DNA from 4 places in the Geobacillus stearothermophilus ATCC 12980 genome. Region 2 is predicted to be linked to each of the others. Evidence: riboswitches for the same ligand, from Rfam matches in the RefSeq annotation. Region 2 holds a riboswitch; each other region holds the start of a gene.

The links. A riboswitch is a leader RNA that binds a small molecule or an ion and turns the genes downstream of it on or off. The one in region 2 is predicted to bind S-adenosylmethionine.
Region 1: linked by a shared signal. The riboswitch ahead of QSJ10_RS03165 (bifunctional homocysteine S-methyltransferase/methylenetetrahydrofolate reductase) and the one ahead of QSJ10_RS13190 (methionine ABC transporter ATP-binding protein) in region 2 are both predicted to bind S-adenosylmethionine.
Region 3: linked by a shared signal. The riboswitch ahead of QSJ10_RS02020 (phosphoadenylyl-sulfate reductase) and the one ahead of QSJ10_RS13190 (methionine ABC transporter ATP-binding protein) in region 2 are both predicted to bind S-adenosylmethionine.
Region 4: linked by a shared signal. The riboswitch ahead of mtnW (2,3-diketo-5-methylthiopentyl-1-phosphate enolase) and the one ahead of QSJ10_RS13190 (methionine ABC transporter ATP-binding protein) in region 2 are both predicted to bind S-adenosylmethionine.

Annotation. Positions count from the first base shown of each region.
Region 1 is NZ_CP128494.1:579,779-587,608, reverse strand. It holds gene QSJ10_RS03200 (ABC transporter ATP-binding protein) at 1-897, opposite strand, end outside; gene QSJ10_RS03195 (ABC transporter ATP-binding protein) at 1,020-1,670, opposite strand; gene QSJ10_RS03190 (stage II sporulation protein M) at 1,860-2,369, opposite strand; gene QSJ10_RS03185 (hypothetical protein) at 2,383-4,002, opposite strand; gene QSJ10_RS03180 (uberolysin/carnocyclin family circular bacteriocin) at 4,070-4,300, opposite strand; gene QSJ10_RS03175 (hypothetical protein) at 4,364-4,534, opposite strand; gene QSJ10_RS03170 (zinc ribbon domain-containing protein) at 4,836-5,219, shown strand; SAM riboswitch class I at 5,352-5,454, shown strand; gene QSJ10_RS03165 (bifunctional homocysteine S-methyltransferase/methylenetetrahydrofolate reductase) at 5,526-7,373, shown strand; gene metH (methionine synthase) at 7,366-7,830, shown strand, end outside.
Region 2 is NZ_CP128494.1:2,412,531-2,420,360, reverse strand. It holds gene QSJ10_RS13210 (DUF2553 family protein) at 60-200, shown strand; gene QSJ10_RS13205 (ribonuclease M5) at 372-731, shown strand; gene QSJ10_RS13200 (thioredoxin family protein) at 728-1,042, shown strand; gene QSJ10_RS13195 (hypothetical protein) at 1,196-1,540, shown strand; SAM riboswitch class I at 1,614-1,723, shown strand; gene QSJ10_RS13190 (methionine ABC transporter ATP-binding protein) at 1,812-2,840, shown strand; gene QSJ10_RS13185 (methionine ABC transporter permease) at 2,830-3,498, shown strand; gene QSJ10_RS13180 (MetQ/NlpA family ABC transporter substrate-binding protein) at 3,514-4,365, shown strand; gene QSJ10_RS13175 (hypothetical protein) at 4,471-4,662, opposite strand; partial or broken gene QSJ10_RS13170 (carboxymuconolactone decarboxylase family protein) at 4,728-5,124, shown strand; gene sufC (Fe-S cluster assembly ATPase SufC) at 5,356-6,135, shown strand; gene sufD (Fe-S cluster assembly protein SufD) at 6,153-7,463, shown strand; gene QSJ10_RS13155 (cysteine desulfurase) at 7,460-7,830, shown strand, end outside.
Region 3 is NZ_CP128494.1:375,355-383,184, forward strand. It holds gene QSJ10_RS01985 (arginase family protein) at 69-854, shown strand; gene QSJ10_RS01990 (acylphosphatase) at 938-1,222, opposite strand; gene QSJ10_RS01995 (sirohydrochlorin chelatase) at 1,293-2,039, opposite strand; gene cobA (uroporphyrinogen-III C-methyltransferase) at 2,050-2,826, opposite strand; gene cysC (adenylyl-sulfate kinase) at 2,979-3,590, opposite strand; gene sat (sulfate adenylyltransferase) at 3,603-4,763, opposite strand; gene cysP (sulfate permease) at 4,795-5,868, opposite strand; gene QSJ10_RS02020 (phosphoadenylyl-sulfate reductase) at 5,884-6,591, opposite strand; SAM riboswitch class I at 6,714-6,820, opposite strand; gene QSJ10_RS02025 (DUF1128 domain-containing protein) at 6,948-7,172, opposite strand; gene QSJ10_RS02030 (low molecular weight protein-tyrosine-phosphatase) at 7,376-7,830, shown strand, end outside.
Region 4 is NZ_CP128494.1:783,932-791,761, reverse strand. It holds gene QSJ10_RS04315 (S9 family peptidase) at 1-106, shown strand, start outside; gene QSJ10_RS04310 (Rossmann-fold NAD(P)-binding domain-containing protein) at 125-265, shown strand; gene QSJ10_RS04305 (Rossmann-fold NAD(P)-binding domain-containing protein) at 317-673, shown strand; gene QSJ10_RS04300 (phosphate propanoyltransferase) at 735-1,301, opposite strand; gene QSJ10_RS04295 (MarR family winged helix-turn-helix transcriptional regulator) at 1,391-1,840, opposite strand; gene QSJ10_RS04290 (ZIP family metal transporter) at 2,057-2,791, shown strand; gene QSJ10_RS04285 (1,2-dihydroxy-3-keto-5-methylthiopentene dioxygenase) at 2,880-3,422, opposite strand; gene QSJ10_RS04280 (methylthioribulose 1-phosphate dehydratase) at 3,452-4,084, opposite strand; gene mtnX (2-hydroxy-3-keto-5-methylthiopentenyl-1-phosphate phosphatase) at 4,081-4,743, opposite strand; gene mtnW (2,3-diketo-5-methylthiopentyl-1-phosphate enolase) at 4,740-5,981, opposite strand; SAM riboswitch class I at 6,059-6,167, opposite strand; gene QSJ10_RS04265 (pyridoxal phosphate-dependent aminotransferase) at 6,307-7,485, opposite strand; gene QSJ10_RS04260 (carbon-nitrogen family hydrolase) at 7,582-7,830, shown strand, end outside.

The DNA of each region.
Region 1 (7,830 bases), 1.0 Mb from region 2:
GAGCGAATCGACGCGGATGACGATCTGCCCGTCTTCCGGCGCCGCGAGCTCCAAATCTTCCGGGCGGATGACGACATCGACCGGTTCGTTTGGCGCGAAGCCGCGGTCAACACACGCAAACTGTTTGCCGGCAAATTCGACGAGGAAATCATCGATCATGCGCCCTGACAAAATGTTCGATTCGCCAATGAAATCGGCGACGAATCGATTGACAGGCTCGTCGTAAATGTCTTTCGGCGTCCCAAACTGCTGAATTTTTCCTTTATTTAGAACAAAAATGTAATCGGACATCGCCAACGCTTCTTCTTGATCATGCGTGACAAAAATGAACGTAATCCCTAAGCGGCGCTGCAATTCACGAAGTTCGTACTGCATTTCCGTGCGCAGCTTCAAATCCAAGGCCGATAGCGGCTCATCCAAGAGCAAAACTTCTGGCTCATTCACAATCGCCCGCGCAATCGCGACGCGCTGGCGCTGACCGCCGGACATTTCTTGAATGCGGCGGCGCTCATAGCCGTCTAAGTTGACAAACCGAAGCGATTCCCTCACTTTCTCGCGAATGTCGGTTTCTTTCATCTTTTTCACGCGCAAACCAAACGCAACGTTTTCAAACACATCGAGATGAGGGAACAATGCATAGTCTTGAAAAACAGTGTTGACTTGCCGCTTGTTCGGCGGGACGTTTTGAATCGGCTTCCCGTGGAAATAAATCGTTCCTTCCGTCGGTTCGATAAACCCGGCAATCAGCCGCAAAATCGTCGTCTTCCCGCACCCTGACGGGCCAAGCAGCGTATAAAACTTCCCGCGCTCCATCGCAAAACTGACGTCATCCAATACGACCGTTCCGTCGTATTCCTTCGTCACTCGCTCGAAGCGGATGATCTCTTCCCCGTTCACTTCCAGCCCTCCGTCTTCTTGATGTTCACTATTCCTAATTAGAACATAGGAGAGTGGAAAGTGCAACGGAAAAATCCTTGATCACACGTATGAAAACTGAATTTTTCCTGAAGATCCCGCCGTCATTTTTCTATTTTGTCTTCATTGTTTGGACGTGTAAGCGAGATTATGCGGGAGCCAGGGAAGCGCTCTTGATGAACGTGAGAAGCAATGAGATAAGCATGTTGACGGTCGCCTTGAATCCACTCCGCCAACCGATCGCGACTTAGCCTATCAAGGGAATTGAACGGTTCATCCATCAAATACAATTTGACCGGGCGGGCTAAAGCAATCGCAATATGCAGTTTTTGTTTTGTTCCTAATGAATACTGATCCACCGGGAGCGGGAGCATCTCCTCCATTCCAAGCAGACTGCATAATTCGTTCGCTTTGCGGACGTACTGTTGATCCAGCTTCCATAAAAGCCGGAAACATTCGATATTTTCATAACCCGTCAATTTTGAAAACATGACAGTCTCGGATGTCACATAAGACAAATGAGCGCGCATGTCGGGAAGCTGAATCGGATTGCCTTTATAAAAGGCTTGATAATGCAGCTCTCCTTTATCGAGCAATCCCGAAATAATATGCAAAAGAGTCGTTTTCCCCACTCCATTGGGGCCGGTGAGAAGCACGGTCTCCCCTGAAAAAATGGAAAATGAGAACTGCTGAAAAATCGTGGCTCCCCCATCATAGCGATACGTCAAGTTTTGCAATGAAAATAACGGTTCCATCTATTTCTTCCCCTTTTCCTGCTTGGCTCTTCACCAAAAGTTGTACTTGATTTTTTCTGAACTCTATTTACGCTTGTAAGGGAAAATCAACAAATCCGTGATTTTTTCAAATCTTTGTGCAGGAAGCTGTATTGCTTGTCAAGTACATGTTGTGGTGAAGAGCCTCCTGCTTTTTAGACCCGTCTATTTTTATACATGAGACACCGTTGATTCCAACCATGCTGAGATGATGAGCAGCGCGACCGCCAGCACTAGTAAAAAGAGGATATCCCGTATATAGAGCGTTTCTTCTTCTCCTCTTGCTCTTTTTTTGACGATTTGAAGAAACCGCCATGTCTCGTACCCTAATGTACAAAACAAGATATGGCCGATGATTTCAGGAATCGCGTGAGGAAAGACACCGGTCATCAACGGCTGCATGCCATATCCTGTGGCGACTCCTCTCACGATCACGCCTAGCATTGCTGCGTTGTAACCGAGATAAAGGGTATTGGCCATTCCTAGCGTCAGCCATCCGCCAACCATCAAAATGGCTCCAACCATCAAGTTGTGGCCTAAAGTGGTCCAAAACGCCATGGAAGTCGGATGAATCGTAAGCTTTTGTGAAAAAATCACTGCTCCAAAAGCAAAACATACAATGTACACACCTAACGACAATAACATATACGGCAAATGAGTGTGAATCGCTCGTCTGATCACCGCAAATGCCTCCTCAAGTGCGCCGAGCATATTGAGAACTATTCCATAATACAAGGTACAGCATCAAGACAAACAAAACGCTGTAACATGCCCAACTCCAACCTTTCAAAAGCATAAAAAAGGCAGAAAGAAGTGATGAAAAAACGGTTATGTAAATCAACAAGCGATGAAACGAATGATTTCCGGCCGCAATCACCATATACCCCGCATAATCACGCGGAGATGTCAATGCCGCCTGCTCACCGCTGGCTAAAACAAGGCAGAATACTTCATAATCGGTGCGCAAAATCCGCTTGACAACAAGCGAATAGACGGGCATCATCACCACAGCTCCCATTGCTGCCCAAAGCCCTCCACGCATCCCCAATAATCCTATGTATTCGAGAAGTAGCAATCCTACTGCCGTCATGCATGGGTAGACGCCTAATCGCTCAAGCAGCGTCCATTTCGCTTCGATTAACGGTACAAGAGGAGGTGGAGAAAGAAGACGAAACACAGTGAGACGCTCCATCTCGCTTTCAAACTGAAAAATGTCGCGAAAGACGTCGGTAATGGCCCGCAACGTCCCTGTCATGACGATATACATTTCAAACATAAACAAAAACAAAATGATCGACCCGTTATGAACAATCGGCAACAGCGCCAAATTCGCTCCTGCGACCAAAAACCATTCCCCTGGCAAAAATAGCGACCAAGGCGGTTTCGTCAACTCACGGGCTTGGCGTGTTAACAGACAAAGATCTTTATATAAAATTGCATTATTCGTGCTGCGAATTTTTAACGACTCTATGACACGTTGATGCCATGAATATAGCATGTACGCTGTCTTGTCAGAATGAGACGCACGAGTGAAAGAAAAGCAAATCAAAGCCAACAGAGCGAATCCAGCACCGATGAATGATAAAGTTGCACTTGAAAATAACCACCCTTCCCTCCAACTTGTCATGCGTTCATAAAACAGCTGTTGCCAATGAGCAACATAACCATCCATATACACAAGGTAAGAGAGCGACAACCCATACATTCGAACCGCTTGGCGGGACAATTGCAGCAACGGCACAATCGCCGCAAGCACGACATAACCAATCGCGAATGATGCCATTCGAAAGAAAAAGGCAGAAAATGCGCCTATCGCTCTAAAAGTTGAGCCACGCACTATATGCGATGTCACATAAAGAAGCAACAACATCGTATGTCCAAACCATACGAATGATGCGCCTGTGATCCCGAACATCATCATCAACCCAATGGAAGGAGGCAACCAAATCGGCAATAGCCGCAGAAGAGACACAGCATAGTGGATTTTGAGCAATCGCTGCCACACCTCGTCATCCCGCACTCCAGACAGACGCACATAATGATAATGGTATTGACGTTGCAATGCCTCTTTGGACTCAAGCAAAACTCCTATGAAAGGACTGACAGACATGAAAAAAAGAGCTCCCATAACCATAGAAGGGCGAAACAGCGTCGAGGATCGAGCGCAAAAGGCTACAACCACAGCCGATGAAACAAGCCATTTCGCCGCTTCCACCAAGAACATGGTCATCTTCGGGGAAAAAGGCGATTTTCTCTGCAACGGCGCCAAACTGCTTCGTTGTCGTTGTTGATATAACAGCCATACGAGTTTCATTTCTCTTCCCCCACATTGATTTACTCATTAGGAACGGCAGGGAGTTTTTCCCCTGCCGTTTTGCCTTTTACCATGCAATCGCTGCTGCTTTTCCTCGTTCCGCCACTATTTTTTTCACCGTCGCGACAAAAGCTGACCACCCAATTTCCAAAATGACGTCGACTCCACCTGACAAAATAGCGGTGATCCCAAGAATAATAGAAATGAGAGTGGAGCCGGTCAACACAATCGAAACAACCGTCGTCGCGATTGACTGTGACACGCCGAGCGTCCCGGCAACAAGCGCCAGCAAACTCATAACCTATCATCTCCTTCCAGTAAATGATAATCGATCAAAACTTTTTTCAAAAACATTCTGTGTCTATCTCATCCTTCGCACTAAACGAGAATAAACCCCGCCGTAAAGCAGCACCAATACAATAAATCCTATTTTGATGGGCATGCTGGCCGCTTTTAGGCGAAAAGCAACTCCAATCAACACAACAAGCGGCAGGCTAATCAGAATAAAATACGGCCACGACCATTGTTTCACCCACTTCACTCCTGTCTGCGATGCGGTTTCTAGTAAATTCCTTGTTAATATCATCCATTTTAATTATACACCTTGACTCTAAAAAAAAAAAAAGAGAAATCGTTCGATAATTTTATCTTTTTTTTACATATTTCGACATATTTCGTGCTATTGACATGAAACAGAGATGCTTTTAAGAGATTAGTACAAGGTAAGGGAGGAGATACAATGCTTCTTTTTTATTACGTCATCCCATGTTTCCTACATCATCATATGGTATAATAATCCCAACCAACATGAAACGAATGGAGAAGGAATCCACTTGAAAAGCATCAAACCCGGCCGCGTCCCGTCGATGCAAGGGCTGTTCGGCAGCATCGCCGCTGTGTTGTTCGGCATCTTTTGGATGGTGATGACCTTCTCCATCACCGCGGACTCGCCGTTTCCCGCCGCCCGCTTTTTTCCGTTTTTCGGCCTTGTCGTCATCGCCATCGGTGTATTTCAAGCAATTTACCATTACAAAAATGCGACGGGAAAACAACGCATGTCCTTATTGGACATTGTCGTCAGCGAGGAAGAGCCCGACCCACTGAACGTCCGATTTGGAGGCAAAGAGAAAACAAACAAGTATTGCCCATACTGCGGAGAACATGTGCAGCGTGATTTTCAGTTTTGCCCCCGATGCGGGAAAGCGCCGAGCCCTTGACGCGAGCCGCTCTTTTTATCTGAATCTCTTTAACTTTTGAAATTTCCTTCTTCACCGTATTGAATAATTTCGAAAAATACATTAAATTATATAGTAATCATCAAAACGTCACCGCACAATTGCATACCGGCATTCTTATCAAGAGAGGGGGAGGGACTGGCCCGGTGAACCCTCAGCAACCTGGCCCGCGGCCAAGGTGCTAAATCCAGACAGGCGGAAGCCTGGAAGATAAGAAGAAGCGAATGAAAAGTCTTCTTCTTATAGAAGGCTTTTTTCTTTTACTACGGAGAAACGGGGGAATCGAACGTGGGATTGCTGGATGAGTTGAAAGAGCGCATTCTCATCGCCGACGGGGCGATGGGAACGCTTTTATATTCGCACGGCATTGACCGTTGTTTTGAAGAATTGAATTTATCCAATCCAGATGAAATCGTCCATATTCATGAAGCGTATATCGCCGCGGGCGCCGACGTCATTCAGACGAATACATACGGCGCCAACTATGTGAAACTCGCCCGCTACGGCCTTGAAGATGAGGTGCCGGCCATCAACCGCGCGGCGGTGCGGCTCGCCAGGCAAGCGGCGAACGGGCGGGCATACGTGCTCGGAACGATCGGGGGGCTGCGCACGTTAAACAAAAGCGTCGTCACGCTTGAAGAAGTGAAACGGACGTTTCGCGAGCAGCTGTTTGTCCTGCTGGCTGAAGGAGTCGACGGCGTGCTGCTCGAGACGTATTACGATTTGGAAGAGTTGGAGACGGTGCTTGCCATCGCCCGCAAAGAGACCGACTTGCCGATTATCGCTCACGTCTCGCTCCATGAAGTCGGCGTCTTGCAAGATGGCACGCCGCTCGCGGACGCCCTTATCCGCCTGGAGGCGCTCGGGGCCGATGTCGTCGGACTGAACTGTCGTCTCGGTCCATATCATATGCTTCGGTCGCTCGAGGAAGTGCCGCTGCCAAAGCAGGCGTTTTTGTCGGCGTATCCGAATGCGAGCCTCCCGGATTACCGCGATGGCCGGCTTGTCTATGAGACGAACGCTGAATATTTCGAGGAAACAGCCAAAGCGTTCCGCGACCAAGGGGTGCGCTTGATCGGCGGGTGCTGCGGCACGACGCCGAAACATATTGAGGCAATGGCAAAGGCGCTCGCCGACCGGACGCCGGTGACGGAAAAAACGGTGAAGCGGCGCACGGCATCTGTATCGGTGCAAGCCGATCGGCCCGCGCCGACTCCGCTTCCCGAGCTCGCCCGCACGTACCGCTCGGTCATTGTGGAGCTAGATCCGCCGAAGCAACTCGGCATTGACAAGTTTCTTGCTGGGGCGAAAGCGCTCCATGACGCCGGCATCGATGCGCTGACGTTGGCCGACAACTCGCTCGCCACGCCGCGCATCAGCAACGCCGCTGTCGCCACGATCATCAAGGAGCAACTCGGCATCCGCCCGCTTGTGCATATTACATGCCGCGATCGCAATTTGATCGGCTTACAGTCGCATTTGATGGGCTTGCATACGCTCGGCATCACCGACGTGCTCGCCATTACCGGCGACCCGTCGAAAATCGGCGACTTCCCAGGAGCAACGTCGGTGTATGATTTATCATCGTTCGATTTGATCCGCTTGATCCGCCAGTTTAACGAAGGGCTGTCGTACTCGGGCAAACCGCTTGGGCAAAAAACGAACTTCTCGATCGGCGCTGCGTTCAACCCGAACGTCCGCCATTTGGATAAAGCAGTTGAGCGAATGGAGAAAAAAATTCAATGCGGCGCCCACTATTTCTTGACCCAGCCGATTTACTCGGAAGAGAAAATCGTTGAAGTGTACGAAGCAACCAAGCATCTTGACACGCCGATTTACATCGGCATTATGCCGCTTGTGAGCGCGCGCAACGCCGACTTTTTGCATCATGAAGTGCCGGGCATTACGCTCTCTGACGAGATTCGCGCCCGCATGGCCGCCTGCGGCAGCGACCCGGTGCAAGCAGCCAAGGAAGGCATCGCTATCGCCAAATCGCTCATTGACGCTGCGTTTGATTTGTTTAACGGCATTTATTTGATCACGCCGTTCTTGCGCTATGACATGACAGTCGAGCTCGTCCGCTACATTCACGAAAAAGAAGCGGCCGCCAAAGAAAGGAAGGTTGTTCATGGCTAACGTCACCTTAGAACAGCAGCTGCAAAGAAAAATTCTTGTCATCGATGGCGCCATGGGCACGATGATCCAAAGAGCCAACCTATCGGCCGCCGACTTTGGCGGCGAGGCGTATGAAGGGTGCAACGAATATTTGACCCTCACCGCCCCGCATATCATCCGCCGCATTCATGAAGCGTACCTAGAAGCCGGTGCTGATATCATTGAAACGAACACGTTCGGAGCGACACGCATCGTGCTTGACGAATATGGCCTCGGTCATTTGGCGCTTGAGCTGAACATCGAAGCGGCCAAACTCGCCAAACAAACGGCTGAGTCGTTCTCCACCCCGGACTGGCCGCGCTTTGTCGCCGGTTCGATGGGGCCGACGACGAAAACGTTGTCGGTGACAGGCGGCGCAACGTTTGAAGAACTCGTCGCCGCCTACGAAGAACAAGCGCGCGGACTGCTCTTAGGAGGC
Region 2 (7,830 bases):
TTCGCTTCGAACCGGGCCCCCTATACATACCGGAATGTGATGAAAAAGGGGTGCTCGTGATGGTGTTGCAAACGAAGCAACTGGATGTCACGGACCGGGTCACCGGCAAATGGAACGGCCGCACGATCGAACTGTACGAGGGAGGCGAGCTCATCGGCCGCCTTCCGCTTCCTGCGGCTGTAGCGTGGAAAAACGGATAAAGCGAACAAATGGGAAAATTTGAAAATGGGTCACCGCTACCGTTGAACCGGATCAAAAATATGTCGACTGCGACGGGGAGGCGGGCTGGTGTTAGGAGGCAACGGCGGATGGCCGTTGCTTTTCTGTTGCCATACAATATTGTATCCTCATTCACGTTAGGTGGGTCGGACATGCGACAGGTGGAAAAAGTGATTATTGTGGAAGGGCGGTCAGATAAGGAAAAAGTGGCGGCCGTGCTGAACGAGCCGGTTGTCATCATTTGCACGAACGGCACGATCAGCGATGCGCGCCTTGAGGAGCTGGCCGATGAACTCGAAGGGCGGGATGTGTACGTGCTCGCCGATGCCGACGAGGCGGGGGAAAAATTGCGCCGGCAGTTCCGCCGGGTGTTTCCGGAAGCAGGGCATATTTACATTGACCGGGCGTATCGCGAAGTGGCCGCCGCCCCGATCTGGCATTTGGCGCATGTGCTGCTGCGCGCCCATTTTGACGTCCGTATCGAATCGTTCATGAGAGGAAGAGGCGAGTGAACACAATCGGTCGAAACGATATTAAGCGAATGGTGGAAGGGGAGCCGCTTCTCGCTCTTTCGTTGTATACCCCACTGTGCGGCACGTGCCAGTTGGCGAGGCGCATGCTTGTTGTCCTAGAACAATTGTTTCCGGACATACCGTTTTGCGAAACGGACATCAACTACATCCCCGAGCAGGCGGCGGCGTGGAAAATTGAAAGCGTTCCGTGCTTGCTTCTTTTCGCCGGCGGAGAGATCATCGGCAAATGGTATGCGTTCCATTCGGTCCCTTATTTGTACGAAGCAATCCGCGCCCGTTTGCCGCGTTGACGATCCGCCATTTTTTGACGCCGTTTGACACATTTCATGGGAAATGACAAAAACGGCGTTGGTTCGCCACGGCGGCTGTCGAGATTTTTGTAAAGGATTCTCCCCCTTCGGCATGGAAATAAAAGGACAAAGGAGATGGGGGGAGGATGCTCAATGGAAATGTGCGAGTTGGTAGGACAGTTTATGGAACGGATGCAAACGTTGCGCCATTTGTTGCCGATTTTGCCGGATGAGCAGCTGTATGTTCGCTTTGAAAGCGAGGAAGAGACCGCCATGGTGGCGCTCGGCAAGGAGCTTACTGCCGGAAGGGAACCTGATGAACGGAACGTCTTGACGGTGCACGGCTCCAAAAAAGCACTTTGCTCGCTTTTAGACGGCGAGCTGAAGCTGCAGCAGCTCGTCCGGCTGCGCGAAGTGCATGTATCGGGAAGCTTTCGTCATCTGTTGCTGCTTGAGTCGCTCCTCCATTTGGCTAAGCCATATCGGCATGTTGGGTGAAATTTTTATTGACAATGTTCGACACAAGGTGATACAATCACAGTTGTAGTCAATCGAATAGGCGATTGTTGCGCTCTTATCAAGAGAGGTGGAGGGATGTGCCCAATGAAGCCCGGCAACCGTCAGCGCGTGCGCTGAAAAGGTGCCAATTCACACAAAGCGGCCTGCTTTGAGAGATAAGAGACGGAATGGTGCACAATACCTTTCTGTTCTCTGCGGGCAGAAAGGTTTTCTTTTTGCGCTCCGCCGCCTTGGGGAGGAAGGTGAAACGATGATTACACTCGAACATGTGACAAAGATCTATCAAGCGGCTAACGGCTCAGTCACGGCCGTCGACAATGTGTCGCTTGAGATTCGCGAAGGGGAAATTTTCGGCATTATCGGCTACAGCGGCGCGGGGAAAAGTACGCTCATCCGCTTGCTCAATGGGCTCGAGAAGCCGACGGGCGGCCGGGTGGTCGTCGCCGGCCGCGACATGGGGCGCATCAAAGGGCGGGAGCTGCGCAAGGCGCGTCAAGAGATCGGGATGATTTTCCAACATTTCAACTTGCTTTGGTCGCGCACAGTGCGGGAAAACATTGCGTTTCCGCTCGAGATTGCGGGTGTTCCGAAAGCGGAGCGGCAAAAACGGGTCGATGAATTGATCGAGCTCGTCGGGCTCACGGGGCGGGAAGAGGCGTATCCGTCGCAGTTGAGCGGCGGGCAAAAGCAGCGTGTCGGCATTGCCCGGGCGCTCGCCAACAACCCGAAAGTGCTGCTTTGCGACGAGGCGACATCGGCGTTGGACCCGCAGACGACCGATGCGATTTTGGACTTGCTCGTTGACATCAACAAGCGGCTCGGGCTGACGATCGTGCTGATCACCCATGAAATGCACGTCATCCGCAAAATTTGCGACCGCGTCGCCGTGATGGAAAACGGCAAAATCGTTGAGCAAGGCGACGTGTTGCACGTGTTCCGCAACCCGCAGCAGCCGATCACGAAGCGGTTCGTCAAGCAGCTCGTCGAGCCGGAAGAGACGGAAGAGGCGATTTCCCATTTGTTTGGCCAATACCCGAGCGGGCTGATCGCGCAGCTGACGTTTGTCGGCGCGGCGGCCGGCCAGCCGCTCATCAGCCAGGTCGTGCGGCAATTTGCCGTCGATATGAATATTTTGCAAGGGAAAATTTCGCAAACCCATCAAGGCGCTTATGGGGTGCTGTTTGTGCACATCAATGGGGCGGCGGATGAAATTGACCGGGCGCTTGGCTACATTCAAAGCCAGCAGGTGGCGGTGGAGGTGATTCACGATGCTCGCTAACCTCCTGCCGAACGTCCAATGGGAGACGATGTGGGCGGCGACGGTCGAGACGCTGTATATGACGGGAGTGGCGGTGGCGGCCACTTTCGTTCTCGGAATCGTTCTTGGCTTGCTTCTATTTTTGACAGCGAAGGGCAACCTATGGGAAAACCGGTTTGTCAATACCGTGATTGCGGCGTTTGTGAACATTTTCCGCTCCATTCCGTTTATTATTTTGATCATTTTGCTCATTCCGTTTACCACCTGGCTTGTTGGGACGATGCTTGGCGCCAATGCGGCGCTGCCGGCTTTGGTCATTGGGGCCGCGCCGTTTTACGCCCGCATGGTGGAGATTGCCCTTCGCGAAATTGATAAAGGCGTCATCGAAGCAGCCCAAGCGATGGGCGCCTCAACGTGGACGATCATTTGGAAAGTGCTGCTGCCGGAGTCATTGCCGGCGCTTGTCTCCGGCATTACGGTGACGGCGGTGTCGCTCGTCAGCTATACAGCGATGGCTGGAGCCATCGGCGCCGGCGGGCTTGGGAACTTGGCGTATTTGGAAGGGTTCCAGCGCAACCATAACGATGTGACATTTGTCGCAACCGTATTGGTGTTGGTCATTGTATTTATCATTCAGCTGATCGGTGACTTTGTCACTTCGAAAATCGATAAACGATAAAGGGGGAAACAACTGATGAAGAAATGGTTGGGTATGTTGCTCGCCGCCATTCTCGTGCTCGCTTTGGCGGCATGCGGCGGCAACAATAACGACAACGCGGAAGGCGGCAAAGACGGCAAATTGGTGAAGTTGAAAGTCGGTGCGTCGAACGTGCCGCATGCGGAAATTTTGGAAAAAGCGAAACCGATTTTGAAGAAAAAAGGCATCGACTTGGAGATCATTACGTTCCAAGATTACATCTTGCCGAACAAAGCGCTGGCTGAGAAGCAAATCGACGCCAACTATTTCCAACACATTCCGTATTTGGAATCGCAAAAGAAAGAGTACGGCTATGATTTCGTCAACGCCGGCGGCATTCATATCGAGCCGATCGGCTTATACTCGAAAAAATACAAAAGCATTGAAGAACTGCCGGACGGCGCGACGATCATCATGAGCAACTCGGTCGCCGACCATGGACGCATTTTGTCGATGCTGCAAGAAAAGGGGCTCATTAAGCTGAAACCGGGCATCGATAAAACGAAAGCGACGGTCAACGACATCGTCGAAAACCCGAAACATTTGAAATTTAAAGCGGACGTCGATGCTGGACTTCTGCCGCAAATTTACAAAAACGGCGAAGGCGATGCGGTTTTGATCAACGCCAACTATGCGCTTGACGCCGGTTTGGACCCGGCGAAAGACCCGATCGCCGTGGAGTCGCCGAAAAACAATCCGTATGTGAACATTGTGGCGGTGCGCAAAGGCGATGAAAACCGGAAAGAAATCAAAACGCTTGTCGAAGTGCTGCAATCGAAAGAAATCCAAGATTTCATCAAAGAAAAATACCACGGCGCCGTCATTCCAGCGGCGACAAACAATCAATAACGGAAGCGAATCGCTTCCGTTATTTTTTGCACAAAAAAGAGCCGCCCGAAAGTTCAAAACCGTTTTGGATGGAGAGACGCCGCGGCCGGTCTGTTTTCCCGCGCTTCATCGGTTGTTCAAACGCGCCAGTACGGCGGCGAGCATGACGATGATGACGCAGTTTTGCAGGGCGACCACTGTCGTTAAACTGAAGATGACGTCCCCGTGTTCACCGAGAATGCTGCCGATGATGATCCATGCCAAAAACGAAGCGAAAGCGGCGGTTAAGGCAAAGACAACCCAACGAATCAATGGCATTGCCCCCTTTCCTATGATGATGGGAGTGGAACAGAACCATTCGTTTTCATCATGACATTCCGTCGATGTTGGCGAAACGGTGGTGTTTCCACACCCTTTCAATACCATTCGTTTATGCATCGGTCGAATCCTCCCTTCACCGCTACAAAGAAGGGATAGGGGCGTTCACCCAAAAAACTTCCGAACGTAGCCGAGCGGTTTAACGCGTTTACGGAAGCGTGCTTTGCCGAGGGAGCGCTGTCGAAAAAAGAAAAACAATTGATCGCCCTTGGCATCAGCCTGGCGACGCAAGATGAGTATTGCACGATTTACCATGCGAAAGGCTGCCTTGATGAAGGAGCGTCGGAACAGGAAATTTTGGAAGTATACGCGGTGGCGGCCGCGTTTGGCGGCGGGGCGGCGATGAGCCAAGCGGTGACGCTTGTGCAAGAATGCCTCCGCGAGCTGCGGGCGGCTCACTAGACTCCGGAAAAAACGGGGTCTTTTTTTGCAAAAACTCGTACAAGCTTGCGGTTTTCGTGTAAAATAGTAAAAGGCGCTGTTTTTTCACACGGTCACAGTGAAAACAGAGCGGGAAAGTTGCACGTAGTTTTCATTTGTTATAAAATGATAATGAGAATAAAATGAGAATGAACGATCGCTAGAAGACAAGCGAGTGAATTGACTTTCAATTGAGAATTGGAGGTATGCTGCATGGCGGTATTGACGATTCGCAATCTCCACGTCGCCGTGGAGGGAAAAGAAATTTTAAAAGGAGTGGACTTGGAAGTCAAAGGCGGGGAAATCCACGCCATCATGGGTCCGAACGGAACGGGGAAGTCGACGCTGGCATCGGCCATTATGGGCCATCCAAAATATGAAGTGACAGAAGGATCGGTGACGCTCGACGGCCAGGATGTCCTTGAGATGGAAGTCGACGAACGGGCGCGCGCCGGCCTGTTTTTGGCGATGCAATACCCAAGCGAAATCAGTGGAGTGACGAACGCCGACTTTTTGCGCGCGGCGATCAACGCCCGGCTTGGCGAAGGCAACGAAATTTCGCTCATGAAATTCATCCGCAAGCTCGATGAAAAAATGGCGTTTCTCGAAATGAACCCGGATATGGCGCACCGTTACTTGAACGAAGGATTCTCGGGCGGGGAGAAAAAGCGAAATGAAATTTTGCAGCTGATGATGCTTGAGCCGAAAATCGCCATTTTAGACGAGATCGACTCCGGCCTCGATATCGACGCGCTCAAAATCGTCGCCAAAGGTGTCAACGAAATGCGCAGCAGCGAGTTCGGCTGTTTGATCATCACCCACTACCAGCGGCTGCTCAACTACATCACCCCGGATTATGTGCATGTCATGATGCAAGGGCGCATCGTCAAGTCCGGCGGTCCGGAGCTGGCGCAGCGGCTTGAGGCGGAAGGGTACGACTGGATCAAAAAAGAACTCGGCATCGAAGACGAAACGGTCGGACAAGAAGCGTAAGCGTTAGGAGGAGGACTATGGCGACAGAAACGAAAATCCCATTCGATGAAACCTACATCCGCACGTTCTCAAGCGGACGCGGCGAACCGGGCTGGCTGACCGAGCGGCGCCTTGAGGCGCTTCGGTTGGCGGAGCGGCTGCCGCTTCCGAAACCGGAGAAAACGAAAATCGACAATTGGAACTTCACTGGCTTCTCACGCCATGCCGTTGACAGTGCGCCATATGCCGGCCTCGATGACTTGCCTGAAGCGGTCAAGGCGCTCATGCAAGCCGGCGAAGGAACGAAAAATTTGTACGTGCAGCGCAACCATACGCCGGCGTATGTGTCGCTGTCCGATGAGTTGAAGGAGAAGGGCGTCATTTTCACCGACATCTTCACCGCAGCGCGCGAGCATGGCGACTTGCTGAAAAACTATTTGATGACGGCGGTCAAGCCGGATGAGCACCGCCTTGCCGCGCTCCATGCGGCGCTGCTCAACGGCGGTGTGTTTGTCTATGTCCCGAAAAATGTGGAGATTGAAACGCCGCTTCAGGCGGTCTATATTCAAGACGAAGACGACATCGCCTTGTTTAACCATGTCATCGTCGTGGCGGAAGACAACAGCCGCGTCGTGTTTGTCGAAAATTATATATCAACAAGCCGCGAAGGAAACGCGGTCGTTAATGTGGTCGCCGAGGTGTTTGCTCAAGCGAACGCAAGCGTCTTTTTCGCCGCTGTCGACCATTTGGCCAAAGGCACCACGACGTATGTCAATCGGCGCGGCATCGCCGGGCGCGATGGACGGATCGAATGGGCGCTCGGGCTGATGAATGACGGCAATACGGTCTCCGAGAACATCACCCGCCTTGTCGGCGACGGCTCGTTCGGCGATACGAAAACGGTCGCGGTCAGCCGCGGCGAGCAAGTGCAAAACTTTACGACGAGCGTCATTCATTACGGAAAGCATACAGAAGGCCACATTTTAAAACACGGCGTCGTCCGCGACAGCGCGACCTCGATTTTCAACGGCATCGGGAAAATTGAGCACGGTGCGTCAAAATCAAACGCCGAGCAGGAGTCGCGCGTCTTGATGTTGAGCGAAAAAGCGCGCGGCGATGCGAACCCGATTTTGTTGATTGACGAGGACGACGTCATGGCCGGCCACGCCGCTTCTGTCGGGCGCGTTGACCCGATCCAATTGTATTACTTAATGAGCCGCGGCATTCCGAGACGCGACGCGGAACGGCTCATCATCCACGGCTTTTTGGCGCCGGTTGTCGAGGCGATTCCCCTTGAAGGCGTGAAAAACCAATTAATTGAAGTGATTGAAAGGAAAGTTCAATCATGAATGTGAACGACATTCGCGCGTTGTTTCCGATTTTGCATCAGCAAGTGAACGGCCATCCGCTCGTTTATTTCGACAGCGCGGCGACATCGCAAAAGCCGCTGCCGGTGATTGAGGCGCTTGACCGCTATTACCGCGAGTACAACTCGAACGTCCACCGCGGCGTCCATACGCTCGGGACGAAGGCGACCGATGCGTACGAAGGCGCGCGCGAAAAAGTGCGGCGGTTTTTAAACGCCCAATCGGCGCAGGAAATCATCTTTACGCGTGGCACGACGGCATCGCTTAATTTGGTCGCCTCCAGCTACGGGCGCGCCAACGTCAAAGAAGGCGATGAGATCGTCATCACGTACATGGAGCATCACAGCAA
Region 3 (7,830 bases), 790 kb from region 2:
ACAGCTTGGACTCATCCGCACCTGAGAGGCGTTGAACAACGATTCAGCGAAAGGAAGGGTGAGGAGAAATGGGGTTTCAAGGCAATGGTGTCACGATGCTCAATTTTGACGGCACTTACCGGCCGCAAAAGCGATTGTTCCGCTTTCCGCACGAATGGATCGATCTGTCGGATGTGCCGGAGACGAATTTGTATTGCAGCGGGGAGGCTCTCGCCGAAATCGAACGGCGGCTGCGCCGTCGGCGGATGCGCGGAGCGGTTTTAATCGGGAACGGCAACTTCCATTATGTAAGCTATTTGCTCATAAAGGAGATGAAAGAGCCGTTTACGCTCGTCTTGTTTGACCATCATACCGATGCCGAAGGGGGGAGCGACCGCCTCATTTCATGCGGCTCGTGGGTCGCTTACGCACTCGGACATCCGCAGCTGCAAAAAGTCATCATTGTTGGTCCGTCATGTTCTCCAAGCCATCTTCGTTTATCTCCAAAGATTACAGTTCTTCCTTTCGATGATCACGATGAATGGCCGACGGCGCTTTTGGACGCTATTCCGACCGGGAGCGTCTATATCAGCATTGATAAAGATGCGCTGCGCCGCGAAGACTCCGTGACGAACTGGGATCAGGGGATGATGCCGCTTTCCCGGCTGCTCGCTTGTTTGCGCCTTCTGCTATTCTATAAAAAAGTGCTCGGCGTGGACATATGCGGGGAGTACCCGCAAGCGGCTGTCGATGTATTCCATCCGTTTTGCCGTGAAGCGCAGCAAAAAAATGAGCGTGCGAATACGGCCATTTTGGAGACGTGTTTTCAATATGCGGCGCCGCATTGCGGCCGGCTTAAGCAGGACGGATGGTGATCCCGCTTTTTCATTGGTGGAAAGAGCGCTTGACGGCAGACGGACAACGTCTGCGCTGGGAATAGATCCAAGCGGTGCAACAGTCAAATGCCGCTTCCGTACACAATGCGGAACTTAGTTTCGTCAGGGCGGACGGGGCGCGGCTCAACGTGCATGCGGGAAACTTTGGCAAACATCGTGCCGGCTTCAATCGTATCCAAAAACAGTTGGAGCGCGCTTTCATGCCCTTGGACTTCCATCTCCACCGTCCCGTCATCGTTGTTTTTCACCCAGCCGGTCAGCTGGCGTTTGAGCGCTTCGTGTTGGACGAAATAGCGAAACCCGACGCCTTGCACGCGCCCTTCGACCATGACATGAACCCGTTTCATCATGATTGAAGCCCTCCTTCGCTGCGGTCGCTTCGCTTCCATCATACCATGAAAAAAGGAGCTTGTCTGCTCAAGCTCCTTTTTTCGCTGCCGACAGCGCCTGCACCTGTTGTTGAATGAGCGTTACAAGCCGCGGATGATACCCTAAGTATGAGCATAAATGCCACTGTTGATCGGAAACAGGCATCGCTTGCAGCTTCCGTTCGACTGTTTTCATTAAAACGCCGGTAAACAGCAAATACGGCACGATAAAGACGCGCCGGTATATGGATGCCTGCGCCCGCTTGAACCCTTCGTCAAGCGTCGGGCGGATGGCGGCGAGAAAACAAACGTCAACGTGCGGCACGCTCGTTTTTTCTTGCAAGCGCCGGGCGATAGCGGCGATGTCGCGCTTCGTATCCGGGTCGCTGCTGCCGCGGCCAATCAGCAGAACCATTGATTCATGGTCAAGCGGCGCCGGCTGCTCGCCGATGCGGTCGATGATGATGTCAATCATTGCATCGTGGACGCCAAACGGCGCTCCGCAGACGATCTCCAAAGACGGATGGCGCTGTTTCGCTGCTTTAAGCGCAGCCGGAATGTCCTGTTTGGCATGTCCGGCGGATAGAAGCAGCAACGGGATGACGATCACACGGGTTGCCCCTTGGGCGGCGCAACGGTCAACGCCGGTCGCAATATCCGGCTCAGCCAGCTCAACGAAGCACAGTTCTTGAATCGGGATGTCGATGGCCGCCTTGCATTGTTCAACGAAGCGGGCTGCTTCTCGGCGCGCAGCCGGAACCCGGCTGCCGTGGCTGACGTACAAAATGGCTTCCATCGCCATTGCCTCACGAGGTGGCGCCAGCGGCTGCCGATGATGACAACAACCGCTCAAACCATTGAATGTTGGCGCGCAGCCGGACGACATCCCCGATGATGACCATGCTTGGATTTTCGATGCGTTCTTTGGCGGCAATAGCGGCGATTGTCGCCAGCGTGCCGGTGACCGTGCGCTGGATGGGGGTCGTTCCCCACTGAATGATCGCCGTCGGCGTATCCGGCGCCTTGCCGTATTTAATCAGCTGACCGCAAATGTATGGCAAATTGTGGACGCCCATGTAAATGGCGATCGTATCAATGCCTTTGGTGAGGCTTTCCCACTTAATGTCTTCGCGGGTTCCGTCGCGGCGATGCCCCGTGACAAAGGCGACGCTGGAGCTGAACTCGCGATGGGTGACAGGAATACCGGCGTAAGCGGCCGCCGCGATGGCCGATGTGACGCCAGGGACGATCTCAAACTCGATCCCGTGCTGAACGAGCGCTTCCGCCTCTTCACCGCCGCGCCCGAACACAAACGGATCGCCGCCTTTTAAACGGACAACTGTTTTTCCTTTTTTTGCATGCAGAACGAGTGAACGGTTGATCGTTTCCTGCTGCATAGCATGGTAGCCGGGCAGCTTGCCGCAAAAAATGAGTTCAGCGTCTGGCTTGGCATATGCCAGCAAGTCCTCATTAATGAGGCGGTCGTACAAAATGACGTCGGCTTGTTGAATGCATTTCAACCCTTTGACGGTAATGAGTTCCGGATCGCCGGGGCCGGCCCCGACCAAATATACTTTCCCCATCGTTGTTTCAGCCCTTTCTGTCGTGATCCCGTCAGCTGCCGGCAGCAGCGCAAACGTTCCGTTGATGTTCATTGTAAACGCCTGGCCGTGGCATGAAAACGACTTTGTAAAATCGTCTCCCACTCTTTTTTCGAGTGGGAGACACGGTATCGTTAATGGGTTTCCGATGCGGGGATGAATCCGCGCTCCCGCAAATACGCGAGCACTTGCTCGACACATTCGTCCACCGAATAACGATGCGTTTCGATGGTCAGCTCCGGCGCTTCCGGCGCTTCATACGGCGAATCGATGCCGGTGAATTCGCGGATTTCCCCGCGGCGCGCTTTTTGATACAGCCCCTTTGGATCGCGCTTCTCGCACTCCTCAATCGGGCAGTTGACATATATCTCAATGAATTCGTCTTCCTCGACTAAGCGGCGAACGAGCGCCCGGTCTTCGGCAAACGGCGAAATGAATGCCGTTAACACGAACTGGCCGCTGTCGACAAACAGTTTGGCGACTTCGCCGATGCGGCGGATGTTTTCTGTCCGATCGGCGGCGGAAAAGCCGAGGTCTTTATTGAGCCCGTGGCGGATATTGTCACCATCGAGAACGTAATTTTGAATGCCAAGCTCAAACAGCCGTCTGGAGACGGCGTTCGCCACCGTCGATTTGCCGGATCCGGACAGGCCGGTGAACCAAAGGACGGCGCTATGATGGCCGTTGCGTTGGCGGCGATCTTCTTTTGTCACCGATGTATGATGCCAAACGATATTCGTGCTCATCTCGCTCCTCCTTTAGCGTGTCGACGGGGTGACCGTTTCGCGTTCTTGCAGCCCTTTGATCAAAACGGCGGCCACTTCCGGACGGCTGAATGTGCTCGGCGGCACTTGGCCGTTACGCAACATTTCACGGACTTTCGTGCCAGAAAGGACAACGTGATATTGTGCGTCGTGCGGGCATGTTTTCGTCGATGCCATGCCTTCGCATTTCGTGCAATAAAAGCTGTGTTCGAAAAAGAGCGGTGTAATGCCAAGCTCTTCGGCTGTAAAGTTCGAGAAGATTTTTTGCGCATCATACGTGCCGTAATAGTTGCCGACGCCCGCATGGTCGCGGCCGACGATGAAGTGCGTGCAGCCGAAGTTTTTCCGCACCATGGCATGGAAAATCGCTTCGCGCGGACCGGCATAGCGCATCGCAGCTTGGAAGACGCCCAAGAAAACGCGGTCTTTCGGATAATAGTTTTCCAGCAGCACTTGATAGCTTTCCATCCGGATGTCGGCCGGAATATCGTCCGCTTTCGTTTCGCCGACGAGCGGGTTTAAAAACAAGCCGTCCACGATTTCAAGCGCGCATTTTTGAATGTATTCATGGGCGCGGTGAACCGGGTTGCGTGTTTGGAAGCCGACGACGGTATTCCAGCCGAGTTCGGCAAATCGTTTCCGCGTTTCGGCCGGATCGAAATAAAACGGAGCAAACTGGCCTTTGTCGGTCCGTTTGACGAGCGTAACCGCTCCGCCGACGTACACATCTGGTTTTTCAAACAGCTTGCGCACGCCCGGGTGAGCGAGTTCATCGGTTTTATAGACGAGCTTGGCTTCTTTCGTTTTATCCGGGCGGTAAATATCGGCGATTTCAATGACGCCGTAGACGTCGCCGCCATAAACGAGTTTCGCTTTGTCGCCGACAGTGAGTTCACTCGCTTTTTCTTCCGTCACCGCCAGCGTGATCGGAATGCTCCAGACAGTGCCATCAGCGAGGCGCATCGTTTCTACGACCGCATCGTAATCGGCTTTCGTTAAAAACCCGGTGAGCGGGCTGTAGGCGCCTGTGCCGATCAGCTCAAGGTCGCTTAGTTCGGCTTTGGACAGCTCGATCGTTTTCGTTGCTTCATCGATTGGGTAATCCGGATTCCAACGGTTGATCAATGTGCCGCCATGCGGAATGCTCAAACTCATGTTCATAACCTCCTAGATTGATAGATGTTCATTAAATGCCGCCGCCATGTTCATGAAGCGAACGCTCTTCTTCGGCGACTGTTTTTTTTAAGCTGATGACGCCAAGCGTCGCCAGGCAGACGCTGAAGATGGCAATCACCGTGTAAACATCGCTGTCAAGCAACAGTTTCACAAGGCTGTACGAAATGACAAGGGAAAATATTGGCGAAACAAACCACACTTTCAACAGTTGCACGACAATCCGCTTTTGCCAAATCGACATCCCGCTTTTCGCCGTGCCGATGCCGATGATCGCCGATGTCGTAATCTGCGTAAGCGGAACAGGCAAACCAAACAGCGACGAAATGATGACGAGCACGGCTCCCGTGCCGGAAATGGCGATTCCTTCAAACGGGGAGAAGTTTGTAATTTTCTTTCCGTTTGTTTCTAACACGCGATGCCCAAGCAACAGGGCGCCGGCAGCGACAAACAAGCCGCCGAAGATAGTTGCCGGCCCGACCGCCATCAGCCCGGCGCCGACGAGCGGCCCGACGGCATTGGCCACATTGTTCATGCCGGCGGAAAACGCCTCGAGAAAGCCCGTGACAACGAGCAAGGCCATGAATGTTTTTTGCCAGCGCCCTTGTTCAAGCTGCGGATATTTTCGCTTGAGCGTCAAAAACCATTTGCCGACAGCCAGCGTAAACGAAAAGGCGACGATCGGGATCACGATCCATACCGACACGATAAACAGCAGCTTATGAAAGTACAACGCCTGATAGGCGATGCCAACGCCGACGACTGATCCAACGGTGATCTCGCTCGTCGAGAGCGGAATGCCCATGATGTTCGCCGCAAAAAGTGAAATGGCCGCCGCCGTTAAAATGATGACGACGATTTTGACGGTGAGGATCGAAGACGGAATAATGCCCGACCCGATCGTTTTCACTACTTCTCCGCCGCCAAGGCTGCCGAGAAACACGCCGATGCCGCAAAGAAGGAGGGCCATCGACTTTTTCGGAATGGCGCCCGACCCGTACGCGACGCCCATCGAGGCGGCCGCGCCGCTCGCCCCGATGTTCATGGCGAAGAAAAAGGACACAATAAAGGCAATGGCAAGGAGCATATCGTTGTTCTCCCCTTATGTGAGATGGAGCCCGCACTCCGTTTTCCCCTGGCCGGCCCAGCGCCCGGAGCGCAAATCGTTCGGATCCGATGCCGGCGCTGTGCAAGGGGCGCAGCCGATGCTCGGGTAGCCCCGGTCATGGAGCACGTTGTACGGAAGACCTTGTTTATATACGTAATTCCAAACGTCTTTCCACGTCCAATGAATGAGCGGGCACACTTTAATGGAGCGGAATTTGTCGTCTTTATTGATGTACTCGACATGGCGCCGCGTCGGCGACTGTTCGCGGCGCAAGCCGGAAATCCAGGCGGTGACGCCGGTCAAGACTTCCCGCAGCGGAATGACTTTGCGCAACTCACAGCATTTGTTCGGATCGCGTTTCCATAGTTCATCGCCGAACTGTGCAGCCTGCTCCTCCAGCGTCAAGTGCGGCTGTTTCATCACGATGCGGAGCGACGGGTATTTTTCCTGTACGTTCGCGATCGTGTCGTACGTCTCTTGGAAATGCATCCCTGTATCCAAAAAGACGATTTCCGCATCCGGCTTGACTTGGAAAATCAAATCAATGAGCACAATCCCTTCAATGCCAAAACTGCACGCATAGACAATGTCATCGCCGTATTCGCGGTACGCCCAAGCAAGGACAGCCAACGCCCCTTTCGTTTCATCATCGGACGGAAAAGACGGTTTTTCGGCCGTTTCCCATTGGTCATATGTGAGCATCGTTTCCCCCTCCTTAAAAAACAAAGAAAATCAACATAATTAGTCGGATATTCATCCGGCAACGGGCAGCCTGGCGATAAAAACGCCCCTTCCATTTCGGAAAGAGCGGAAGAACGAGGGACGCCTTATCTTCCAAAATGGATCCCATTTTGCTGGAATTAGCACCTTGCCAAACGCGGCAGGTTGCCGGAGTTCATCGGGCCAGTCCCTCCCCCGCTCTTGATAAGCGTATGTAATTTATATTGATTAAATTTTAACACAATTGGCGCTAATGTCAATCCTAGTTTTTCGATAGGAATTTTTTTATATACATAGGCAGCTTCGCGATGCTTCCATCCGGTGACGGAAGGAGAGGATTACCGCTTGCGCAGGCTTCCGAGCTCCTCAACAATGGCCTGTATTTCGCTTGAACTGAACGTTTCACGCTTCATGACCATGTCGTAAATGTCTTTCAGTTCGTCATACCATGCCTCGGAAAAATGGGCCGGCTTAATCGCATCAAAATTGAGCACTTTTAATTTTTTCTTCAGTTGTTCAACGATATATTCGACGTTTTCTGCGGACGGTTTCGATAAATCCATGGTTTCGCTCCTTTCGTGGCAGGTTATCATGTATTGTACCACACCGGCGGTGAAAAAGGGGAGAGGCAATATAGTCCGCGCCAGCGTTAGGTGGTAAAATATAGGTGCATGTGCACGAGCTGCTAGAAAGCAGCTATCAAGCGCTTGGATGAAAAGGGAAAACTAATGCCAAGAAAACGGGATGGAAAGGAGTGGCTGCTTCGATGGTCAAAGTGTTGTTTGTTTGCCTCGGCAACATTTGCCGTTCGCCGATGGCGGAAGCGGTATTCCGTCATTTGGTGAACGAACGGGGGCTTGACGGACAGATTGTCGTTGATTCAGCGGGAACGGGCAGCTGGCATGTCGGGGAGCCGCCGCATGAGGGGACAAGGCGGATTTTGAGTGAAAACGACATTGACTATTCCGGCATCCGCGCCCGGCAAGTCGGGCGCCGCGACTTGGAGGAATTTGATTACATCATCGCCATGGACGCCGCCAATTTGAGCGATTTGCGCCGGCTCGCCGGGCCGAATTCGCCGGCGGTGATCGCCCGGCTGCTTGATTTTGTCCCGGATCGGGAAAAAGACGATGTGCCGGATCCGTATTATACCGGGAATTTTGCCGAAGTGTACCGCTTGATTCGCTCCGGCTGCGAGCATTTGCTTGACGCGATCGTCCG
Region 4 (7,830 bases), 1.2 Mb from region 2:
CGCCAACCACGATTTGTCGCGCACCGGCAACCCTGCTCTTCGGCTTGAGCGTCTTCGCCATATCGTCGATTGGTTTGACCGCTATTTGAAAGGAGCATCGCATTAATCCGAAAGGAGAACCACCATGTACGCACTCGTCATCGGTGGGACAGGCATGTTAACCGACGTGTCGCTTTGGCTCGTGCGAGAAGGGTACCATATATCCATCGTCGCCCGGAACAGGGAACGGATGGAACGGCTCATCGCCCGCGCCGCACATCTTTAGGCCATTACCCCGCTTTTGGTCGATTATCGCGATCATGATGTACTATGTTCCTTGATTCACCAAACAATCAATGAAAACAGAGCCTTCGACCTTGTTGTCGCATGGGTGCACAGCGACGGGAAACAGGCGTTTCCGACCATCATCCGGGAAAATAGCAGACATCCCGGTCCTTGGCGTCTGTTCCACGTGCCCGGCAGCCGGGCCCATCCGGCCGAGGCAAAGCGGGAACTCCATTTGTCTTCCGCTTGCCTGTACCGGCAAATTCAGCTTGGCTTCGTGATCGAAGAGCACAGCACGCGTTGGCTCACCCATCAAGAAATCAGCAGCGGCGTCATTGACGCCATTCAGCGTGATGCGCCGTTTCATCTTGTCGGCACACTAGCATCAGAGAAGAAGCGGCCGCATTAATGGGAAGCGCCCTCTCGTTTGTACCGAGAGGGTGCTTTGTCCGCCTTTGGCGCGGATGGTTTCACGATGGAAGCAGTTCGACATAATCGCCCGTTTTCAAGCCGGCCGCGTTCGCTTCATCGGTGTCAATGTGCATATCTAACGCAAAATCTTCGCTGACGCGGACGATCACTTCGTCAAAAATGAGCGCCCGCTCCCCTTGCGTTTTCACTTTCACAACTTGTTTATCGCGGACGCCAAACGTCTCGGCATCTTTCGGCGTCATATGAATGTGACGCTTGGCAATGATCACCCCTTTGTCGACGGTCACCGTCCCCTTCGGCCCGTGAATCGTAATGCCCGGCGTTCCGTCAATATCGCCGGATAAGCGGACCGGGGGCGCGACGCCGAGCTTGAAGCTGTCGGTTTTCGAAATTTCAAGCTGGGTGAGCGAACGGACCGGTCCGAGGACGCGGACGTTTTCAATTTTCCCTTTCGGCCCTTCGACCGTCACCGTTTCCTTGGCGGCGAACTGGCCAGGCTGCGACAACGGCTTGAGCACCGTCAGCTCGGCGCCTTCGCCAAACAGCGCCGCCATGTGTTCTTTTGATAAATGAATGTGGCGATTCGATACCCCTACTGGAACCATCAATGGTGATCTCTCCTTTTTTGCTGGCTATGGTATGTTCTTTATATAACGTATCCATTTCCGGCAAAATTAAAGAGGCCGACCTCGCGTCAGCCCCTTGTTTTTGCCCCATATCCTAATTTTTTCAGCAGCGCAATCGCCTGCTCTTTTTCTGCCGCCGTCAGCGCCGAAACCGTTTCGTGAATTTTTTCCGCATGCTCGGGAAATACGCGCTCAATAAACCGCCGCCCCTCTTCTGTAATGGACGCGTACGTGACGCGCCGGTCCTTTTCGCAGGCGCGGCGGACGATCAATCCTTTGTTTTCCAGTTTGTCAATGACGTAGGTGATGCTCCCGCTCGCCAGCAAAATTTTTTCGCCAATTTGCTGGAGCGGCTGATCCCCTTTATGGTATAACAATTCTAACACGGCAAATTCGGTCGGATTGACCCCGAATGAGTGGATTGATTTGTTCACTTGGTCGCTTACGGCGCGGTAAGCCCGCGACAATACGATAAACAACTTTAGCGATTGCTCGAGTTCTTGCTTTTTTTGTTCCATGCCATCCAACCCTTTGCATTTAACCATTTCTTACTTGCATTATACTTGAACAGCAAACAGGCAGGCAACCGTTTTTGCCAGGCGCTGGTCCATTTTTCTCGCCAGCGGCCGTTCCTTTCGCTATGATAATTTTGTTATAGGGCAGCGCTTGGGCGATTGTCACATTTGTGGAAACAGCGTATATGAAAAAATAAAGGCTGATGAAGGGGGAATTGGATGAACGGGGTATTGACCGGCAGTGTGCTGTCCGCCTTATCGACCGGACTTGGCGCTGTGCCGATTTTGTTTATGGCCAAATCGCTCACCCACCGCTGGCGCGATGTACTCCTCGCGTTTTCAGCCGGCATTATGATGGCGGCCTCGATGACAAGTCTTATTCCCGAGACCCTGCGGTCCGGCGGTTTTGAGGCGCTCGCCATCGGATTGGCGGCGGGGGTGCTCGTGTTAACGTTGCTTGAGATGACCGTCCCCCATATCGACTTGGAGCATACGAAAAGCGGCTTGCAATTCGACGAAAAGGCGATGCTCATCATCGCCGCCATTGCGATGCACAATCTCCCCGAAGGGCTGTCAGTCGGGGTGAGCTACGCCTCAGACGGCGCTTCGCAAATCGGCAATTTGATCGCATTGGCCATCGGCTTGCAAAACGCGCCGGAAGGATTTTTGGTCGCCTTGTTTTTAGTCAATCAGCAGATTGGCCGCTTTAAAGCGTTTGTCATTGCCACGTTAACCGGCGCGGTCGAAATTGTGACGTCTTTGCTCGGCTTTTATTTAACCTCTCTCTTCCGCGGCCTCGTTCCATACGGGTTAGCGTTTGCCGCCGGGGCGATGCTGTTCATCATTTACAAAGAGCTCATTCCCGAAAGCCATGGCGACGGCAACGAACGGATCTCGACGTACGCCTTTATTATCGGCATTTTGTTTATGATTTTGTTAACCGAATCGTTTTAGCGGTCTCTCCTTCCGTCATCGAGGCAAGCGCTCCTCTCCATACAGAACGAAACACCCCGCTGCCTTGCCTGGCAACGGGGTGTTCTCATTATTGGACAGCCTCTTCTTTCTCTTCATACGGATGGGCGACCCAACCGGACGGGTTGATGAACAGGCGGACGGCTACGACTTGGCGGTCGTCCATGAGCGTAAAGTAGTGCGGATTCCCTTCCGGCACGGAAATGACATCGCCGGCTTCCAGCTCGACGTCAAAATAGCCGGTCTCTTTGTCGCCTTTGATAATGAAAATGCCATGGCCGGCCGTAATGGCGCGCACTTCGTCTTCCGTATGGATGTGCACTTGTTCAAATTTTTTCAGCAGTTCATCCAAGTTCGGCGTCGCATCGGACAGAGCGACGATATCCCATGTTTTGTAGCCGCGGCGCGCCGCCAAGTCTTCAATTTCATCTTTGAACGCCGCCAAAATTTCATTTTTCTCTTCATCGGTGAGCACGTATTTGTCGCGCAAATGCTCCGGCAGTTTGGCAATGTCCCAATGCTCGTACAGGACGCCTTGGCTGTTTAAAAAGGCGCGCACATTCTCCTCTCCTGTAATCACTTCACCTGTTTTTCTCACTTTGATGACGGCCATGTCAAAATCCCCCTTCTAAAAGATGTATATTAACCAACCGGCAGGCCGGCCCGTTGCAAAAGCAGCCGCTTCACCTGCCAGCTGAACAAAAACTCCCACGCTTCCAAATGTTTTTTCGCTTCAAACGCCGTTCGTCCCCAGACGGTAATGCCGTGGTTGTGGATCAACACGGCGCCGGCGTCGCCATGAACATGGTTCGCAAACTCCCGAGCCAGCGTCGGGATGTCGGCGTCATTGTTAATGATCGGGATGCGCACTGCGGCGTTTTCTTCCCAAATGCCAAACGCCTTGATGATTTCCTGGCCGGAAAAGACTGCTTCCCCGTTTGACGCATACAGTTCAGAAATCAAATTGTTGTCCACGGTATGAACGTGCAAGACGCAACCGGCGTTTGTGCGGTTGTAAATTTCCACATGCAGCAGCGTCTCCGCTGATGGCTTTAAATGTGTTTTCTCCGCTGGTCGGCCAGCAGCGTCAACGAGCAAGAAGTCCTCATCCGTTTGCTTCCGCTTATCCTTGCCGCTCGCTGTCACCAAAAACGTCAACGGGTCGTCCGTCACTTTGATCGACAAATTGCCGCTTGTTGCGAAAAACCAATCGCGGGCGGCGAGCTCGGCTTTCACTTCCGCAAGCTCGTTCCACTTTTTCACGACGATGCTCATACGATCACCTCCATTCGCTGCAACGCATCCATCACGTCAAAAAACGTCGCAAATGGCGCGTGCGGCAGGTCAAGCTCTTGACATTTTTCAAGCAGAAAATCGCGCGCCAGCACATAGTCGGCTTGCCTGGCCACCGCCAAGTCGGTGATCGAATCGCCGATGACGACGTGATACCCGTCCGGGCGGGCAAGCCTGCGCAATAGCGACGGCTTGCAGCAGCCGCAGCCGTTTTGGCACCGGCTGTCACATGCATGCGGCCATGTGATGCGGATCGTCTCACCGCTGAAATCGGAGCCGTTGCAAAAAATCCGCTCCGGTTCAATGAGCCCTTCAAGCAGCGGATAGACGAAAAAGTCGATGCCGCCGCTCACGATATAGAGCGGGATGCTTTGCTCTTTTGTCCATGCGACAAACTCGCGGAACCCTTCGCGCAAGCGGGCGGTGCTAAGCAAAAAGTCAACAATCTCCCCTTTCAGCGCTGACGGAAGAAGCGAAAACATTTTTCCGACGCCTTCCTGAACGGAGATGCGCTGGGCGAGAATGTCGTCCTTTAGTGCCTCCCACTCCGGCGGGGCGAACTGTTTCATAATCGCGATGATGTTGTCGTTTTCCGTGATCGTGCCGTCAAAATCGCAAAAAAGAACGAGTTGTTTCGTCATGCTTCCACCTCAATAGCGCCCCAGCGGTCGATCGCCTTTTGCAGCGCCTCGTTGTCTTTCGCCGCTTCACGAAGCGGACGGCCGACCAGCGCTGCGTCGATGGCGGCGCGAAACGCCTTTCCGCCGCCGATCGCCCCGTCCGGGTGGCCGTGGATGCCGCCGCCGGCGTTGACGACGCTGTCAAGGCCAAAATCGCGGACAAGGAGCGGCACCAAGCCCGGATGGATGCCGGCCGATGGCACTGGAAACGCCCGGGCAAACGGCTCTTGTTCATCGGTCAGCGCCCGGGCGATGCCAAGCGCCTGCTCGCGCTCCAAGGCGACGCTGCCGTACGGCGACGGGAACAGAACAAAGTCGGCGCCGGCAAGCCGCAAAAGCTTTCCAAGCAAGAGCGACGGGGCGACGCCGTAAAACTCCGACGGCGTGATCGCGCCGCTGAACGCCGGGTGGGCCATGATCGGAACGGAAATCTCTTCATCTTCCCGCAACCCTTGTAGGACGTCCAATCCATAGGCGAACACGTTGAACAACAGCACATCGGCGCCAAGCTCAGCCGCCCGTTTCGCTTTTTCTTTCAGTTCAAACGTTTTGCCGGTCAAGTTGACGGCATACAGCGTCCGCTTGCCTGTTTGTTCGTACACCTCTTCGAGCGCCGCTTTGCCTTCTGTAATGCGCTTCGCAAATGGCAGACGATCGCTGTCAAACAAAATTTCGTCATCTTTGACCAAGTCAACGCCGCCAAGCGCTTGCTTTTTCAACTCTGATGTCAAATACGCCAAATCGCGGCCAACGATGCCCTTGAAAATGCTCATCAACAGCGGGCGGTCGTACACTCCGACCTTTTCGCGAATGCCGGCGATGCCAAAGCGCGGCCCCGGAAACTGCCGCTTCCATTCTTCCGGAAATTCCAAATCAAGCAACCGCACTTCCCCGTCAAGCGACAGCTTGCCGAACGTCGTCACCAACAATGCTGGCAAATCGGCGCTGAAGTTGACGGTCGGGTAAGCGATTTTGACGATTGCCCGCTTCAACCGCTTGCCGAAATAGGCGTTTACCCGCTCGCTCTCGCCAAGCTCTTCGATCGCAACGACTTCCCCTTTATGCTTGCGAAGCTGGTCTTGCTCTAGCTGCGGCAAGTCGGTCCATGTGCCGACTGTCAAGCCGAGCGCGATTCCTTCCGCTTTTTGGCGAATATCGTGTTCATCATGAAGCAAATACGTCGCAATGACTGCACTCATCGTCCATCCCTCTTTCAATATATGGCGAAATAAAAAAGCCCCTTCCTAAGAAGAGGCGTCATTCATTCATGGCGCTCTTCTTATCTCCCAGCGTTTCCGCTGCAAGAATTAGCACCGTGCTTAGCGTGCGCCAAGCCGGTTGCCGGGCTTCATTGGGCTCGTCCCTCCGCCTGCTCTTGATAAGAAAGCCTGCTCGTTTATGCACTTGTCAAACGATTGGCAAATTTACTTTGAATTATGACAGCCTTTGCCGCCGTTGTCAATTATTTTTTTAAAATAGCCTGGTCAACGTTGTCCCGTCAACGGTTCATTGCCGCTCTTTTTTTCAAAACAATCCGAGCCGGCCGATCCGCTCCGCCGCTTCGCGAAGCCGCGCTTCATCGGTCAACAATCCAACGCGCACATACCCTTCGCCGTGTTTTCCAAAACCGATGCCTGGGGCGACGGCGACGTGCGCCCGCTCAAGCAACAGATCGGCAAATTCGGCGGATGATGCGCCTTTTGGCAACGGAAGCCAGGCGAAAAATGATCCAGACGGCGCCGGCGCTTCCCATCCGATCGTCGCGCGCAAAGCATGAATAAACGTATTGCGGCGCGCCTCGTACAAGGCAACGAGCTCCGCGACGCAGTCTTGCGGGCCGAGGAGCGCAGCTGCCGCCGCTTCTTGGACGGCGCCGAACAAGCTGACGTACAAATGATCTTGCAACAACTCAATGGCACGGATGATCCGCTCATTGCCGACAGCGAACGCCACGCGCCAGCCGGCCATATTGTACGTTTTCGAGAACGTGTAGATTTCAACGCCAATGTCTTTCGCCCCGTCCACTTCTAGAAAGCTGACCGGCTTTTGGCCGTCAAAGCCGACCGCGCCATAGGCAAAATCATGCACAACGGCTATGCCGTACTTTTCCGCAAATGCCACCGTTTCAGCAAAAAACTCCTTCGTCGCCGTCGCGCCGGTCGGGTTGTTCGGATAGTTTAAAAACATCAGTTTCGCCCGGTCGGCCGCCGCCCTGGGAATGGCCGAATAATCCGGCAGAAACTCATTCTCCGCGACAAGCGGCATCATTTCCATCCGCGCGCGGGCGAGCGCGATTCCCGACCAATAGTCCGGATAACCCGGGTCCGGGACGAGCACGACATCGCCCGGGTTGACGAGGCAAAGCGGCAGCTCGACAAGCCCGGCTTTGCCGCCGAACAAGATGGCGACCTCGCGGGCCGGGTCGATCGTCACCCCGTACTCGCGCGCGTAAAACGCCGCTACGGCTTTTTTCAAAAACGAGTAGCCTTGAAACGGCGAATATTTATGGTATTTCGGATTGGCCGCCGCCCGCTGCATCGCCTCGACGATATGCTTTGGCGTCGGCTGATCCGGATTGCCCTGCCCTAAGTTGATCACATCATAACCCGCCTTGATCTTCGCACCGACTTTCGCCACGAGCGAGGCGAAAAACTGCTTCGGCAGCTGTTCAAGCAGTTCGGAAAAGGGAAATTCGATCGTCATCGTCCACACCTTCTCAAACATTCTTGAAATTCTAGTGCAACATCATATATCGTTAAAAGCAAAATGTAAAGAAAATTTTTTCCGAGGTGAACGCTCATGACGATCCGCATCGCCTGCCTGCAGCTTGACATTGCATTTGGCGATCCAGCAAAAAACGAACAGCAAGCCGAACAGGCCGTGGAATCCGCTGCCAAAGACGGCGCTGACATCATCGTGCTGCCAGAGTTATGGACGACCGGCTACGATTTGACGCGCCTGGATGAAATTGCCGACGAAGGCGCCGAACGGGCGAAGGCGCTCGCTTCCCGATTGGCGCAAACGTACGGCGTCCATTTCGTCGCCGGT